DNA from 2 places in the Priestia sp. JSM ZJ58 genome. Region 2 is predicted to be linked to the other one. Evidence: riboswitches for the same ligand, from Rfam matches in the RefSeq annotation. Region 2 holds a riboswitch; the other holds the start of a gene.
What was found. Region 2 has a riboswitch for S-adenosylmethionine ahead of ACH6EI_RS05585 (BMP family lipoprotein). Riboswitches for the same ligand answer to the same signal wherever they lie in the genome.
Positions count from the first base shown of each region.

Region 1: it holds a riboswitch for S-adenosylmethionine, as region 2 does, so the genes downstream of both, mtnK (S-methyl-5-thioribose kinase) here and ACH6EI_RS05585 (BMP family lipoprotein) in region 2, are expected to answer to the same signal.

Region 1 is NZ_JBISEM010000001.1:3,504,005-3,510,607, reverse strand. Features, by position in the region: gene ACH6EI_RS18330 (PAS domain S-box protein) at 1-980, shown strand, start outside; gene ACH6EI_RS18325 (methylated-DNA--[protein]-cysteine S-methyltransferase) at 1,000-1,503, shown strand; gene ACH6EI_RS18320 (hypothetical protein) at 1,504-1,668, opposite strand; gene ACH6EI_RS18315 (hypothetical protein) at 1,743-1,916, opposite strand; gene mtnA (S-methyl-5-thioribose-1-phosphate isomerase) at 2,109-3,167, opposite strand; gene mtnK (S-methyl-5-thioribose kinase) at 3,203-4,375, opposite strand; SAM riboswitch class I at 4,511-4,662, opposite strand; gene ACH6EI_RS18300 (carbon-nitrogen family hydrolase) at 4,754-5,536, opposite strand; gene ACH6EI_RS18295 (pyridoxal phosphate-dependent aminotransferase) at 5,649-6,603, shown strand, end outside.
Region 2 is NZ_JBISEM010000001.1:1,084,838-1,091,440, forward strand. Features, by position in the region: gene ACH6EI_RS05560 (GNAT family N-acetyltransferase) at 1-426, shown strand, start outside; gene ACH6EI_RS05565 (YjgB family protein) at 454-1,038, opposite strand; gene ACH6EI_RS05570 (putative polysaccharide biosynthesis protein) at 1,373-2,983, shown strand; gene ACH6EI_RS05575 (hypothetical protein) at 3,003-3,371, shown strand; gene ACH6EI_RS05580 (hypothetical protein) at 3,462-3,623, opposite strand; SAM riboswitch class I at 3,957-4,063, shown strand; gene ACH6EI_RS05585 (BMP family lipoprotein) at 4,139-5,149, shown strand; gene ACH6EI_RS05590 (ABC transporter ATP-binding protein) at 5,231-6,603, shown strand, end outside.

The DNA.
Region 1 (6,603 bases), 2.4 Mb from region 2:
TCGATGGGTTAGTTTTATGGGACGGCAAGCGAAATATTATTGATGTGAATTCTTCTCTTTGTGATATTCTCGAACTCAGCAAAGAGGAGATTTGTGCGCATTCCATGGAGGATTTTATTTCTTCAGCGAATTTAGATGCGGTCATTGAGCATAAAGAAACAATTGAGCAAAAAGGGGAAGCTGAAGGAGAGATTACGTACGTTACGGGGAACGAAAAAGTTAAAAATATCGAATTCTCTACGAAAAAAGATATCTTGCCAGGTCTATATATGACGCTTTTAAGAGACGTAACGGAACGAAATCAAATGCAGGAGCAGATTCGGAAATCGGATACGCTTCAAGTAGTCGGACAGTTAGCAGCTGGGATTGCGCATGAAATCCGCAATCCGATGACGGCTTTAAAAGGGTTTGTTCAGCTGCTAGAAAGCAGCATTCAAGAAGATCACTCTCTTTATTTTGATATTATTAAATCCGAATTAAAAAGAATCGAAACCATTATTACAGAGTTTCTAGTACTCGCTAAGCCACAGGCCGTAAAGTTCGAAAAGAAAAATCTAGCTGCGGTTGTTAAAGAAACGATTGATTTATTAAATGCTCAAGCGCTTTTAGAAAATATTCAGTTTGAACTAAGTGTGTCCCCTCAGCTGCCAATGGTATACTGCGAGCCGAACCAAATTAAACAAGTACTAATAAATGTAATTAAAAACGCAATTGAAGTCACGTCAAACGGGGGAAGAATTTTTGTTGAAGTCTATTCTACAGAGCCGCACTACGTGACGGTCTCCATTCGAGATCAAGGAGACGGAATGCCCGAAGAGCGCATCAAGCGCTTAGGAGAACCATTTTATACGACAAAAGAAAAAGGAACGGGGCTTGGTTTGATGGTCTCATATAAAATTATCGAAGAACATAAAGGGCGAATTGAAGTGGAAAGCAAAATAAGAGAAGGAACGGCTTTTCGTGTTATTCTTCCAGCCTAATTAGAAAGGATAAGCGAGTATGTACTATGGAGAAATGAACTTATTTTCTGATTTGAAAATTTATATTGTAGCCTCGGAAAAAGGGGTTCAACATATTTGGTTTGATAGCGATGATCACAACGAGCAACTTAAAAAACTTGTCCATGACGAGAATTATCACCTTGTGAAAGAAGCGAAGCGGCAGCTTCAGGATTATGCTGAAGGGCGCACGCTAACATTTGATGTGCCTTTGGATATAAAAGGAACAGACTTTCAAAAAGAAGTGTGGTTAACTCTTAAAGGTATACCTTATGGACAAACGTGGTCTTATAGTGATGTAGCGGAGTCTGTTAATCGCTCTAAAGCCGTAAGGGCTGTGGGACAAGCGAATCGTCGAAATCCACTGCCTATTATTTTACCTTGTCACCGTGTTATTGGTAAAAATGGAGCTTTAACAGGTTATGCAGGTTCCCAAACTCATATAAAAGAAAAACTATTAATGCTTGAAAGAAATGTAGCAAAAGGCGCTCTGGAGTTAAAATAACTATTCACCGTCTAATTTCCAGCCTTCTCCTTGCACAAACACACCGTCAATTTGCTGAGGAGAAGGGAGGGAATTTAGTTCTTCATCTTTGGATAAATCGAATAGCTGATATTGCTGCTTGCGATTCAACGCTTTGTTTTTATCCGTTTTTTGCTCTGCACTCATATTTACTCCCCCTTATTCAAAAAGAATCCCCTATAATATATGTAGAAAAAGCAGAGAGTACTGTTACAATTGTGTTACAAATGCAGCCGAAAAGCACTGTTTAATAACAGAGGTTGAGACATAACAAAATTAATGCCATCTAAAGACGAACAACTCGTACACATGAGCTGAATCGCTTGTGACACCGACGTTGATTTCCGTGCAAGACTTCGCTTTCCGCGGGCGGCCGCTGAGCCTCCTCGTCGCATACGCTCCTGTGGGGTCTCACCTGTTCCGCTTTTCCCGCAGGAGTCTTCGCCTTGCCCTCCAATCCACTGTTAGAAGGAACGAAACAGATGAAACTACATTCACCATAACAAAAAAAACGAACCATTAATCAAACGTGTTGATTAATGGTTCGTTTTGCAGTGGGGCTAAAATACTTTTGTCTCAGCCTCTTGTTATTGAGCGGATTGCAGCAAAACTTTCTGAATGGATTCAAAAGACGGGGAATGGATAACTCCATGCTCTGTAATAATGGCCGTAATCAGTTCGCTTGGCGTCACATCAAAAGCTGGATTGTACACAGAGATTCCGTCTGGAGCAATTTGCGTATCTCCAATGTGCGTTACTTCTTTAGGTGAACGTTCTTCAATAGGGATACTGCTTCCGTCTTGAATAGATAAATCAAATGTGGACTGCGGCGCTGCTACGTAAAATGGAATACCGAATGCTTTCGCTAAAAGAGCAAGTCCGTACGTTCCAATTTTGTTAGCCGTATCGCCATTCGCTGCAATACGATCAGCTCCTACAATAATTCCATTGATTCCTTTTGTTTTAATGGTATGAGCGGCCATATTATCCGTAATCAGCGTAACGTCTACTCCCGACTGCTGAAGTTCCCATGCGGTTAAGCGGGAACCTTGAAGTACGGGTCTTGTTTCACAGGCAAACACTTCAAGCGGAATATCCCGCTGTTTAGACAAGTGAAAAGGTGCTAATGCTGTTCCGTAATAAGCGGTAGCAATTGAACCAGCATTACATATGGTCATGATTTTATCTTTCTTTTTGAATAAAGATAGAGCATGATCGCCAATTCGGTAGCACGTTTCTTCATCTTCTACTTGAATTTGAATCGCTTCATGAACAACTTTTGTTTTAGCTTCATTAACGGACGAAGCGGATTCAGCGCTTTTCGCTACGCGGTCCAGTGCCCAAAATAAATTGACGGCAGTCGGGCGTGAACTAGCTAAATACTGTTGATCAAGAGCTAGCTTTTTGTTAAATTCCTTGACTGAATCCGTGTCATAGCTAAGCGCAGAAAGAGCAAGACCAAAAGCCGCCGTAATGCCAATTGCAGGGGCTCCGCGTACTTTCAAGGTAGTGATAGCATCCCATACGTCTTTAATGGTTTGCAGCTTAATATATTCAACTTTGCCAGGAAGCTGCTGCTGATCTAATAAAGTAATATATGATTCATTCCATTCCACTGAGCGCGGAAGTGATAGTGTATTTGTCATGCTGATACCGATCCTTTCATTGTGTACATTATTCGTTATCGAAGTAAATGTTCAAATTCATTTGGTGAAACGTCTTGTTGATGCAGAAGCAAATAGCGTCCAATTTTTAACGCAGTACGTTTAGCGTTAATTTTTCTTTCTTCTAAAGAAATTTCGTCTAAGTCCGCCACGTGAGCTAAGCCAATCGTACGTCGAATGATTTCACACCCTGCATACCCAACAGCATCTTGCCACGTTTGCGTTAAAATTTCATGTAACAAGCGCTCATCTTTAGCGAAAGGTTCAGTGTTTTCAGAATGCCAAAGCGCAGTAAAGGTATCTTTAAATACGTTCCATGTGTTCGTAATGTGTGCAAATAATGGTTCGCGATCTGTTTCTCGAGAAAGAGCATTTAAAAATAAATTCGCAACAAATTGGCCTAAATCGAATCCAAACGGACCGTAAAAAGCAAATTCTGGATCAATCACTTTCGTTTCTTGACTGCTAGCAAATATGCTTCCTGTATGTAAATCACCGTGAATTAGCGTTTGGGCATTTGTTAAAAATTTATATTTTAATTTTGCTGCTTGTAGCTTTACATCTCCATCGTTCCACAATTCTTCTACATCAGGACGCAGCGCTTCTTCAAATTCATTTGTATCGATATCAAAAAAAGGATCTGTAAAAACTAAATCTTCCGTAATATTGCATAAGTCCGGATTGCTGTACTTGACGACTTCTTCTTTTTTATCCTGAGGCTTTAAGGCAAAATCCGACGTTTTGAACGCAATATGTCCTAGAAAAGAACCGATATGCTGTGAAAGCAGGGGATAACTTTCTCCTTGAATAAGTCCGGCGCGGGAAATCGTTAAATGAGACAGATCTTCCATGACCGTAACAGCAAGCGTTTCATCGTGGTAATACACAGCTGGTACGAGTTCAGGGGTAAATGCACCGAATTGCCTGAGCGCATTGCTTTCAATCGTGGCACGGTTCAAGGATAGAGGCCAGCTTTCGCCTACAACTTTTGCATAGGGAAGTGCTTGTTTGACGATAATGGATTTATTCGTTTGATCATTTATGATGTGAAAGACGAGATTTAAGTTGCCATCACCGATTTCACGGGCAGTCAGTGCTTCTGTGGCATCAAAGAGACCTAGCTTTTTCACAAGTTTGATTGCTGAAATTTCTGTTAAAGGCTGATACTTCTCTGTTTTTGTTGTTGACATTAGAATCCCTCCATAGTTTATTAAACTGATTTGTTTACTAAGTTAATAGGTTTAAGAATGTATGGAGGCTTTTATAATTTTAGAAAATATAAAAGCCTCTTTCGTTGGAAAGAGGCTTGATTGTAGTGTTCAAACCTCTTATCTGCCAGAAAGAATTACTTTCTGTTGGAATTAGCACCGTGCCTTTGTAAAAACATGTTTTACGGGTGTGATCCATCTTAGGATGGAATGACGGTCGGTTGCTGGGCTTCACAGGGCCAAATCCCTCAGCCAACTCTTGATAAGAGTACGATTACTTATTCAATTTTGATTTGTTTGAAAATTTTATGTTATCTGGTGAAAATCGTATCATGCAAAAAAACGGCTGTCAATACATAATTAATAAAATTCTGTGCGGCGATCTGTAAAGACAGGAATTTGTTTACGAATTTCTTTTACAAGTTCCAGGTTAACGTCGGCACTTAAAAGTTCTTCGCTATCGCCAGCTTCAGCGATTATTTCTCCCCACGGATCGATGACTAAGGAATGTCCGGCAAATGTATTATTAGGATCTTGGCCTACACGATTACACGCGATTACATAGCATTGATTTTCGATTGCGCGGCTAATGAGCAGTGCTTTCCAATGGGCAAGTCTTGGAGCCGGCCACTGAGCAACAACAAATAAGACTTCTGCTCCGCTGCTAGTATGCACGCGAATCCATTCTGGAAAACGAATATCGTAACAAATAACTCCTGCGCATAAAGACTGTTCAAGTGTAAAAAGATTTTTTGCTGTTCCTGCTTCTAGATAGAGGTGCTCATCCATTAATTTAAATAAGTGCAGCTTACTGTATTGTGACACTTCACGACCTTTTCGGTCAAAAATATACATCGTATTTGTGACGCCTTGCTCTGTTTTTTTCGCGATCGAACCTGCTACAATATTTACTTCGTTCGTTTTAGCAAATTGAGAGATTAATTGCTTGGCCTGCTGTCCTTCATCATCGGCAATTTCGTCTAGCCGCGTCAAATCATAAGCTGTATCCCATAGCTCAGGAAGCACAAGGATGTCAGGGTTTTCTTTCAGAGCTTCCGTCATTTTTTGTTGAATATATTTTCGGTTTTTAGTTGGGTTTCCAAACGCAATATCAAGCTGCAAACACGTGATTTTTACACTCACTTTATCATCCGTCCTTTTTGTAGTAGTTGAAAAAAATGACTTTACAAGTTGAGTATTACAATATATTATTTGTGACTAGAATTTCAAGAATTTTTTGAGAAGGTGTGCGATGATGAAACAATTTGAGCAATCGGAACTATTAAAAAGTTTACCAAAACAATTTTTTGCATCACTTGTAGGCAAGGTAGGAAAAGTAATGGCCCAAGGGCACGACGTTATTAACTTAGGGCAGGGCAATCCTGATCAGCCTACTCCTTCACATATTGTAGAAACACTGCAAAAAGCAAGTGCTAATCCTATGCATCATAAATATTCTCCATTTCGGGGGCACCAGTTTTTGAAAGAGGCCGTTGCGACTTTTTATAAACGAGAATATGGCGTTGATGTGGATCCTGAAAAAGAAGTAGCTATTTTGTTTGGCGGGAAGGGTGGACTTGTTGAAATCCCGCAGTGCTTATTAAACCCTGGAGATACGGTGCTGGTTCCGGATCCTGGATATCCTGATTACTGGTCTGGAGTAGAGCTTGCAAAAGCAAAGATGGAAGTGATGCCGCTCACGGCTGAAAATCATTTTCTGCCCGTATACGAAGAGATAGGTGAACGTGCTAAAGAACAGGCAAAGCTCATGTTTTTAAACTATCCGAATAATCCTACCGGTGCAGTGGCAACGGCAGAATTTTTTGAAGACACCGTGGCGTTTGCTGCCAAGCACGATATTTGTGTGGTACACGACTTTGCCTACGGAGCCATTGGATTTGATGGTAAAAAGCCAATCAGCTTTTTACAGACTCCTGGTGCAAAAGAGACGGGAATTGAAATTTATACTCTTTCTAAAACGTATAACATGGCGGGATGGCGAGTTGGATTTGCTGTAGGAAATGAAAGTGTAGTAGAAGCTATTAATCTTCTTCAAGATCATATGTATGTCAGCCTCTTTGGGGCGGTTCAAGAGGCAGCAGCGGCAGCTCTGTTAGAATCTCAACAATGTGTGAATGATTTAGTTAAGCGCTATGAATCTAGACGCAATACCTTTATTCAAGGGCTTCAAGAAATTGGTTGGGACGTTA
Region 2 (6,603 bases):
GGAGTGCTGGTAAAAGCAAGGTTGGAGCACCTTCCGCTCGTGACAGAATGGATTTGGGAGTTTATGGGGACTATTGGAGAGCCTGTGTCAAAAGAACAAGCTGTCAAAACAGGCGAAGCTTTTATTAAAGCAGAACGGTTATTTTTATGGGAAGTGAACGGGAAGTATGTGTCGATTGCCAATGCTACGCGTCCAACGACTCATAACATTACAATTAACTTTGTATACACGCCGCGGGAAGAACGTAAAAAAGGCTATGCCTCAAGCTGTGTGTCCACGCTTTCTCAGCTTATGCTAGACAGCGGTTTTCAAACAACAAGTCTATACACGGACATGACAAACCCTACGCCTAACAAGATTTATATGGAGATTGGGTATGAACACGTAGCTGATTCAGCACTAGTTTTATTTCATGAAAAAAAGTAGCAGGCTGTCTGCTACTTTTTCTATTACTTAAGGTTTTTTAACTAAATTAACGTGATTTAACGTTTTGCTATCATCAAAAATAAATTCAAGATCATAGGCGCCGGCGTGATACGTGTATCTCGTTTGAGTCGTACCATCACCTTTTACTTTACCTGTAAAGTTTGGCTGACCTAATTCTTTCTTTAAGTTAGCTTGCGTGATGGACCCTAAATTTGTTTGACGCTCTACATTCGTACCAAAATAGCGAATTTCATTGATGACGTTATTTTGGTCATAGCCGAATGCATACCCAGGATGGCCCATTTCCGCGTGGTAGTAGTCAAAGCTATTTGATGAACCTTCAGGCGGCGGACCGAACTGATCGCGAACGTCTTGACGCAGGGTTTTGCCAATTTTAAAGTCTGCTGTTAATCGTGGTACTTCACCTTTTACTGCGGCGTTATAAATTTCGTTAATGTTCTTTACAGCTGTTTGACTTTGACTGCTTGTTTCTTGAGATGTAGCTGCATGTGCTGGTGTATCAAGCTGAGCGACAGGAGCAAATCCAAACGCAGCAATTCCTGTAATCGTCGCAGCAGCAGCCGCTTTTGATAGTCGTTGTTTCATTTTCATGATTTTTTCCTCCTATATATAACGATTTAGCAACCTCAGTCTACCTAAAAGAGAAGGTAGGCCAGAATAGTCAAGGAGTCTTAGTTGAGTTGGTAACTGATATATATATAATGTAACACGTCTTTTAGAATGTAAACGTCAGGTAAAGCAAAAAGCAAAAAACGATTCATTTATCATAGGTGAAAAGAGTGGTTTATATTCCTTTATTAGGTAAAAAAACGCAATATGAAGAAGGTTCTAATGCTTTATAAAAAACTGGATAATAATTGTAATTATGATACAATAAATCAAGTATTTGTTAAAAATATAATATTTATTGCTGGAGTTTTGATGTATGGAAAAAAATTTGATGAGAGGTACGCTTTTATTAACAGCGTCTTCTTTGTTAACAAAGATTTTAGGCTTTATTTATATTATTCCTTTCACAGCCTTAGTGGGAACGTCAGGTTATGCACTTTATAAGTATGCATACGGTCCATATACATTGATGCTAAGCTTTTCGACAATGGGTCTTCCGCTTGCTGTTTCTAAGTATGTATCGAAATATAACGGTCTTGGAAACTACCGTGCGGGACAAGATCTGTTAAAAGCAGGACTTCTATTAATGACGATAACGGGCATAATAGGTTTCTTAGTCCTCTATACGATGGCACCGTGGCTCGCTGAACTAGTTATTAACGGAAAAGATTCCTCAGGAAATAGTCAAAAAGACGTAGTGTACGTCATCCGAATGGTAAGCTTTGCTTTAATTATTATCCCGCCTATGAGTCTATTACGAGGCTACTTTCAAGGTAACCAGTCTATGGGACCGTCCGCGCTAAGTACAATTATTGAACAAATAGTGCGAGTGTTGTTCATTTTAGTAGGAGCATACGCTGTTATTCACCTTTTTCATAGCACAATGACAAAAGCTGTTGGAATCGGTACGTTTGGAGCGTTTATTGGAGGCGTAGGGGGAATTGGGATTCTTGGAGCGGTTTATTTGAAGCGCAAGCGGTTGATTATAAAAGAAGTGAACAGCGGAAAGAATAATAAATCCGTTCCGTTCTCTTTAATGTTCAAAGAGCTTGTGACGTACGCTGTTCCGTTTGTATTAGTTGGTTTAGCTATTCCTATCTATCAAAATATTGATACGTTTACGATTAACATGCTTTTTCAATCAATAGGATATGGACAAGCTAAGGCTGAAACGATTAACTCCGTCATTGGATTAGCGCAAATTTTGGTGATGGTGCCGGTATCGTTAGCGACTGCCTTCAGCATGTCGCTAATTCCGGGCATTACATCTTCTTTTGTGCAAAGAAATTTACGAGAAGTAAAAGGAAAGATTACAAAAACGCTGCAGCTGCTGTTGTTTTTTACTCTTCCTGCTGCGGTAGGGCTTTGTTTATTGGGTAAGCCGGTATATATGATGATTTTTGGAGCGAAAAACAGTCCTGAAATCGGTGGAGTTGTTTTACAATGGTATGCGCCTGCTGCGATTCTTTTTGCTCTTTTTACCGTAACAGCCGCAATTCTCCAAGGAATTAATCAACAAAAGAAGCTAATTTTAGGCTTGGGCTTAGGAATTGTTGTGAAGATAGTATTAAACGTACTGTTGGTTTCAAGCTTAAAAGAAATTGGACCGGTTGTCGCGACTTACGGAGGGTATGGTGTATCGGTTATATATAACTTCTATTTAATTGAAAAATCTATTTCTTACCGAGTTCAATCACTGGGACAAGCTGCGTTGACACCTGTTTTATTAGTAAGTGTGATGTCAGCCGCTGTGATTATCGGCAATTATACTTCTCACTATTTTTTAGAAAATAAGCTGTCTGCATCTTCACTTGCGATTAGCACATCTTGTATTTCAATTGCTTTAGGTGCTGCTGTGTATCTAGGGCTTGGCGTAAAAACAAGTTTAGGGCAATCTGTTGTATTAAATAGAAGAAAAAGAATGTAAATGTAAAGGAGAGAAAGGTGTGTCAAAACGATTTTTACTAACCGTAGCGGCTGGAGGATGTATCATAATTTTCGGCGCGCTGCTGCTATTAAATTGGGAAAGAGTGTTTGGAGACTACCGTCCCATTCAAACGGCAAAAGCTGTTTTCAAATTAGAAGTGGGAAGTCAAGGTGTAGCAGAGACTACGGATTCAGATGATGCTCTTTACTATATGGTGAAAAAAGGACATTTAGATGAATATATTCAACTGATGAATGAAAAAGGCTATGTGTTAAAAGAGAAAGATATTGATCATAACCGACTTGTTTTTAACGATGGGCAAGAGGATGAGCAAATTTACTACAAGCGCTTTGCAAGGAAGTATACGATGATTGATGGAGAAGGGTAAAGGCCTTCACTTAGAATTACTACATACTAAAATCATTAAAAGAAAACACCACCTTGCGAATAAAAGGTGGTGTTTTTTTGTTAGATTATCTCATCTTAGTTTTGCTCTTGCTACCCCTGTTACGACCATACTCGTAATAAAAATAACTACGATTCCAATGTTGGTCGGGGTATCAAAAAATATTTTTGAAACGGCTAAAGCGATAATAAGCCCAATGGCTATGCCAGATAATTCTTTCATTAATTTCAACATTAACACCTCTTAACAATATCGCTAAGGAAAAGTCTAACATTATTGGTAAAGTGGTTTCAATTAATAACACATTAACCGAAGAAGCATAATAGAATTTATTTGCTACCACTAAATCCTTTCGACAGTCAACAAATTCAGTATAAGCGCTTTGTGAAGAAGTATAGAATGATTCAAGAAATGAGGTAAAGGCTTTAACTTCTATTTTAGTAGACTAAAACCATATAATCCTATCTGTTTTTAAAGTTTTTTTGTATGAAAAAGAAAAATAATATTGACAATTATTAAAAAACTATTAATATTGACTATATTACATAAAACAAATAGCTATTGTTTTCCTTATCAAGAGAGGTGGAGGGACTGGCCCTGTGAAACCCGGCAACCGCTGTCTATGACAGAATGGTGCCAAATCCTTAAGAACAGTATGTTCTTGAAGATGAGGAAGAGACGTTTGGTTAACGAGCTCTTCCTTTATATAAAGGAAGAGCTTTTTTTATATTATAGGGGGAGTAAGTTAAATGAAGAGATTTCTTATTTTAGCAGTTGCGCTTGTACTACTCGTAACTGGCTGTCAGTCAAAAAGCACAAAAAGCAGTGGAAGTGAAGAGAAAGGAAAGAAGCGAATTGCTCTTGTTTTGCCTGAAAAGATTGGAGTTAACCCGTTTTTTCAGCAAATGGATGAGGGAGCAAAACGCGCTGGGAAGAAGTATAACATTGATGTAAAGACAATTGAATCTACAGATCAAGCAGCCATTGAAAGTAATTTGCGTGCTGCCGTAGCAGAAAATTATGACTTGATTATTACATCTTCTTTTGAATCCGAAGATGCGTTGAAAAAAGTAGCTCAAGAAAATCCGCAGCGTCAATTTGCGATTATTGATACAGTGGTTGATTTACCAAATGTAAGAAGCGTTGTATTCCGTGAACAAGAAGCTTCATATTTATTAGGAGCAGCCGCAGGATTGATTACGAAAACGAATAAAGTAGGAATGGTTGCAGCTGATGATATTCCATTATTAAAAAAATGGACGGTAAGCTTTAAAGAAGGATTACAATCAACAAATCCCAAAGCAGAGTTTCTAGTAAATTATGTGGGAAGTTTCTCTGATCCAGCTAAAGCAAAAGAACTTGCTATTTTACAAGCTTCAAAAGGTGCTGATTTTATCGCTGGAGCATCAGCTGTAGGCGACTTGGGTGTATTTGAAGCAGCAAAAGAAAAAGGTTTTTATACGGCAGGACAAGATATTGACCGTACGGAAGTAGATCCTGAGCATATCATTTTATCGCAGTTAAAAGGATCTGATGCGGCTGCTTATGAAACGGTAGAAGCACTCGCAAATGACAAATTTAAATCGGGCGTAGTGACATACGGCTTAAAAGAAAAAGGTGTTGGGTTAACGTATGTGACTCAAGACAGCAAGACACCTCTTAATGACTTTGTAGGACAAGATGTAATTGATCAATTAAAAGAAATTAAAGATTCGATTATTGATGGAAAAACAGTGGTAAAAGATCCGTTAGCAAAGTGAGTTGAGAAGAGAAGTCGAGTAAGGCTGGCTTCTCTTTCTTATTTTTGAAAAAAACCTAAAGGGAAAGGAGCAATGAATGGAATGAGTGAGCTGTTGCAGTTAACGAATTTGACGAAGAAATACGGTTCATTTTTAGCAAACGATAACGTGTCTTTTACGCTGAAAAAAGGGGAGGTTCACGCGCTGGTCGGAGAAAACGGTGCTGGTAAAACAACGTTGATGAGGATGCTTTACGGAATGGAAAAGCCGAGTTCAGGAAGTGTTCAGCTGCACGGGAAACCTGTTTCGTTTTCATCTCCTGCGGATGCGATTAAAAACGGAATAGGCATGGTGCATCAGCATTTTATGGTTTTTCCTCATTTTTCAGTGGCTGAAAATATTGTCTTGGGGCATGAGCCAAAGAAAGGTCTCTTTTTCAACAGAAAGCAGGCGAAAGCAGATGTACAGCAATTAACCCAAACTTATCAAATTTCAGTGGATGTTCATAAAAAAGTAAAGCATTGCTCAATTGGGGAACAGCAAAAGATTGAAATTTTAAAAGTGCTGTATCAAGGAGCAGAAATTATTATTTTAGACGAGCCTACCGCAGTTCTTACTCCTTATGAAGTAAAGGAACTATTAAAAACAATCCGGTTTTTGGCTTCTCAAGGAAAAAGCATCATTATTATTACACATAAGCTGCAAGAAGTGATGGAAGTAGCGGACCGAATTACAGTTCTTCGAAATGGTAAAGTAGCCGGCGTCACAAGTAAAGAAGATACCAATGCTCACCATTTAGCGAGACTAATGGTAGGGAGAGAATTAAAAGAGCGTCCTGCAAGAGTGCCATCACAAAGCACTTCTCATTTAAGCGTACAAAATCTCTTTTTAAAAGGAAAAGGACAAAAAAACGTGTTGCAAAATGTGTCTCTTCACGTTTCTGCAGGCGAAATTGTCGGTATTGCAGGGGTTTCAGGAAATGGGCAGTCAGAGCTGCTTCAAGCAATTGCTGGATTAGTAGAAACAGACACCGGAAGTATCAAACTTGGAGATGAAGATCTTACAGGGCGATCTGTGCGTGAAAGAAGAGAGGCAGGAATTGCTCATATTCCAGAAGACCGCTATATGTGGGGAGCCTCTAAAGACGATACGATCGAGGAAAATGCGCTGATGGGCTATCAGTATAAAGCTTCTTACTCGAAGATGGGCTGGCTGAAAAGAAAGATATTCAAGTCGAGCGTGGAGGAATGGATAAATGAATTTTCGATTAAAGCCACTTCATCTAAGCAAAAAGCAGGAGAACTGTCTGGGGGAAATCTGCAAAAATTAATTGTTGCAAGAGAGCTTGGCCAAAACACCTCTTTTCTACTTGCTGCCGAACCAACGCGAGGAGTGGATATTGGGGCAATGGAACGTATTCATGATGCCTTGATTCAAAAAAGGAATAATGGCTCTGCTATTTTACTTGTATCGTC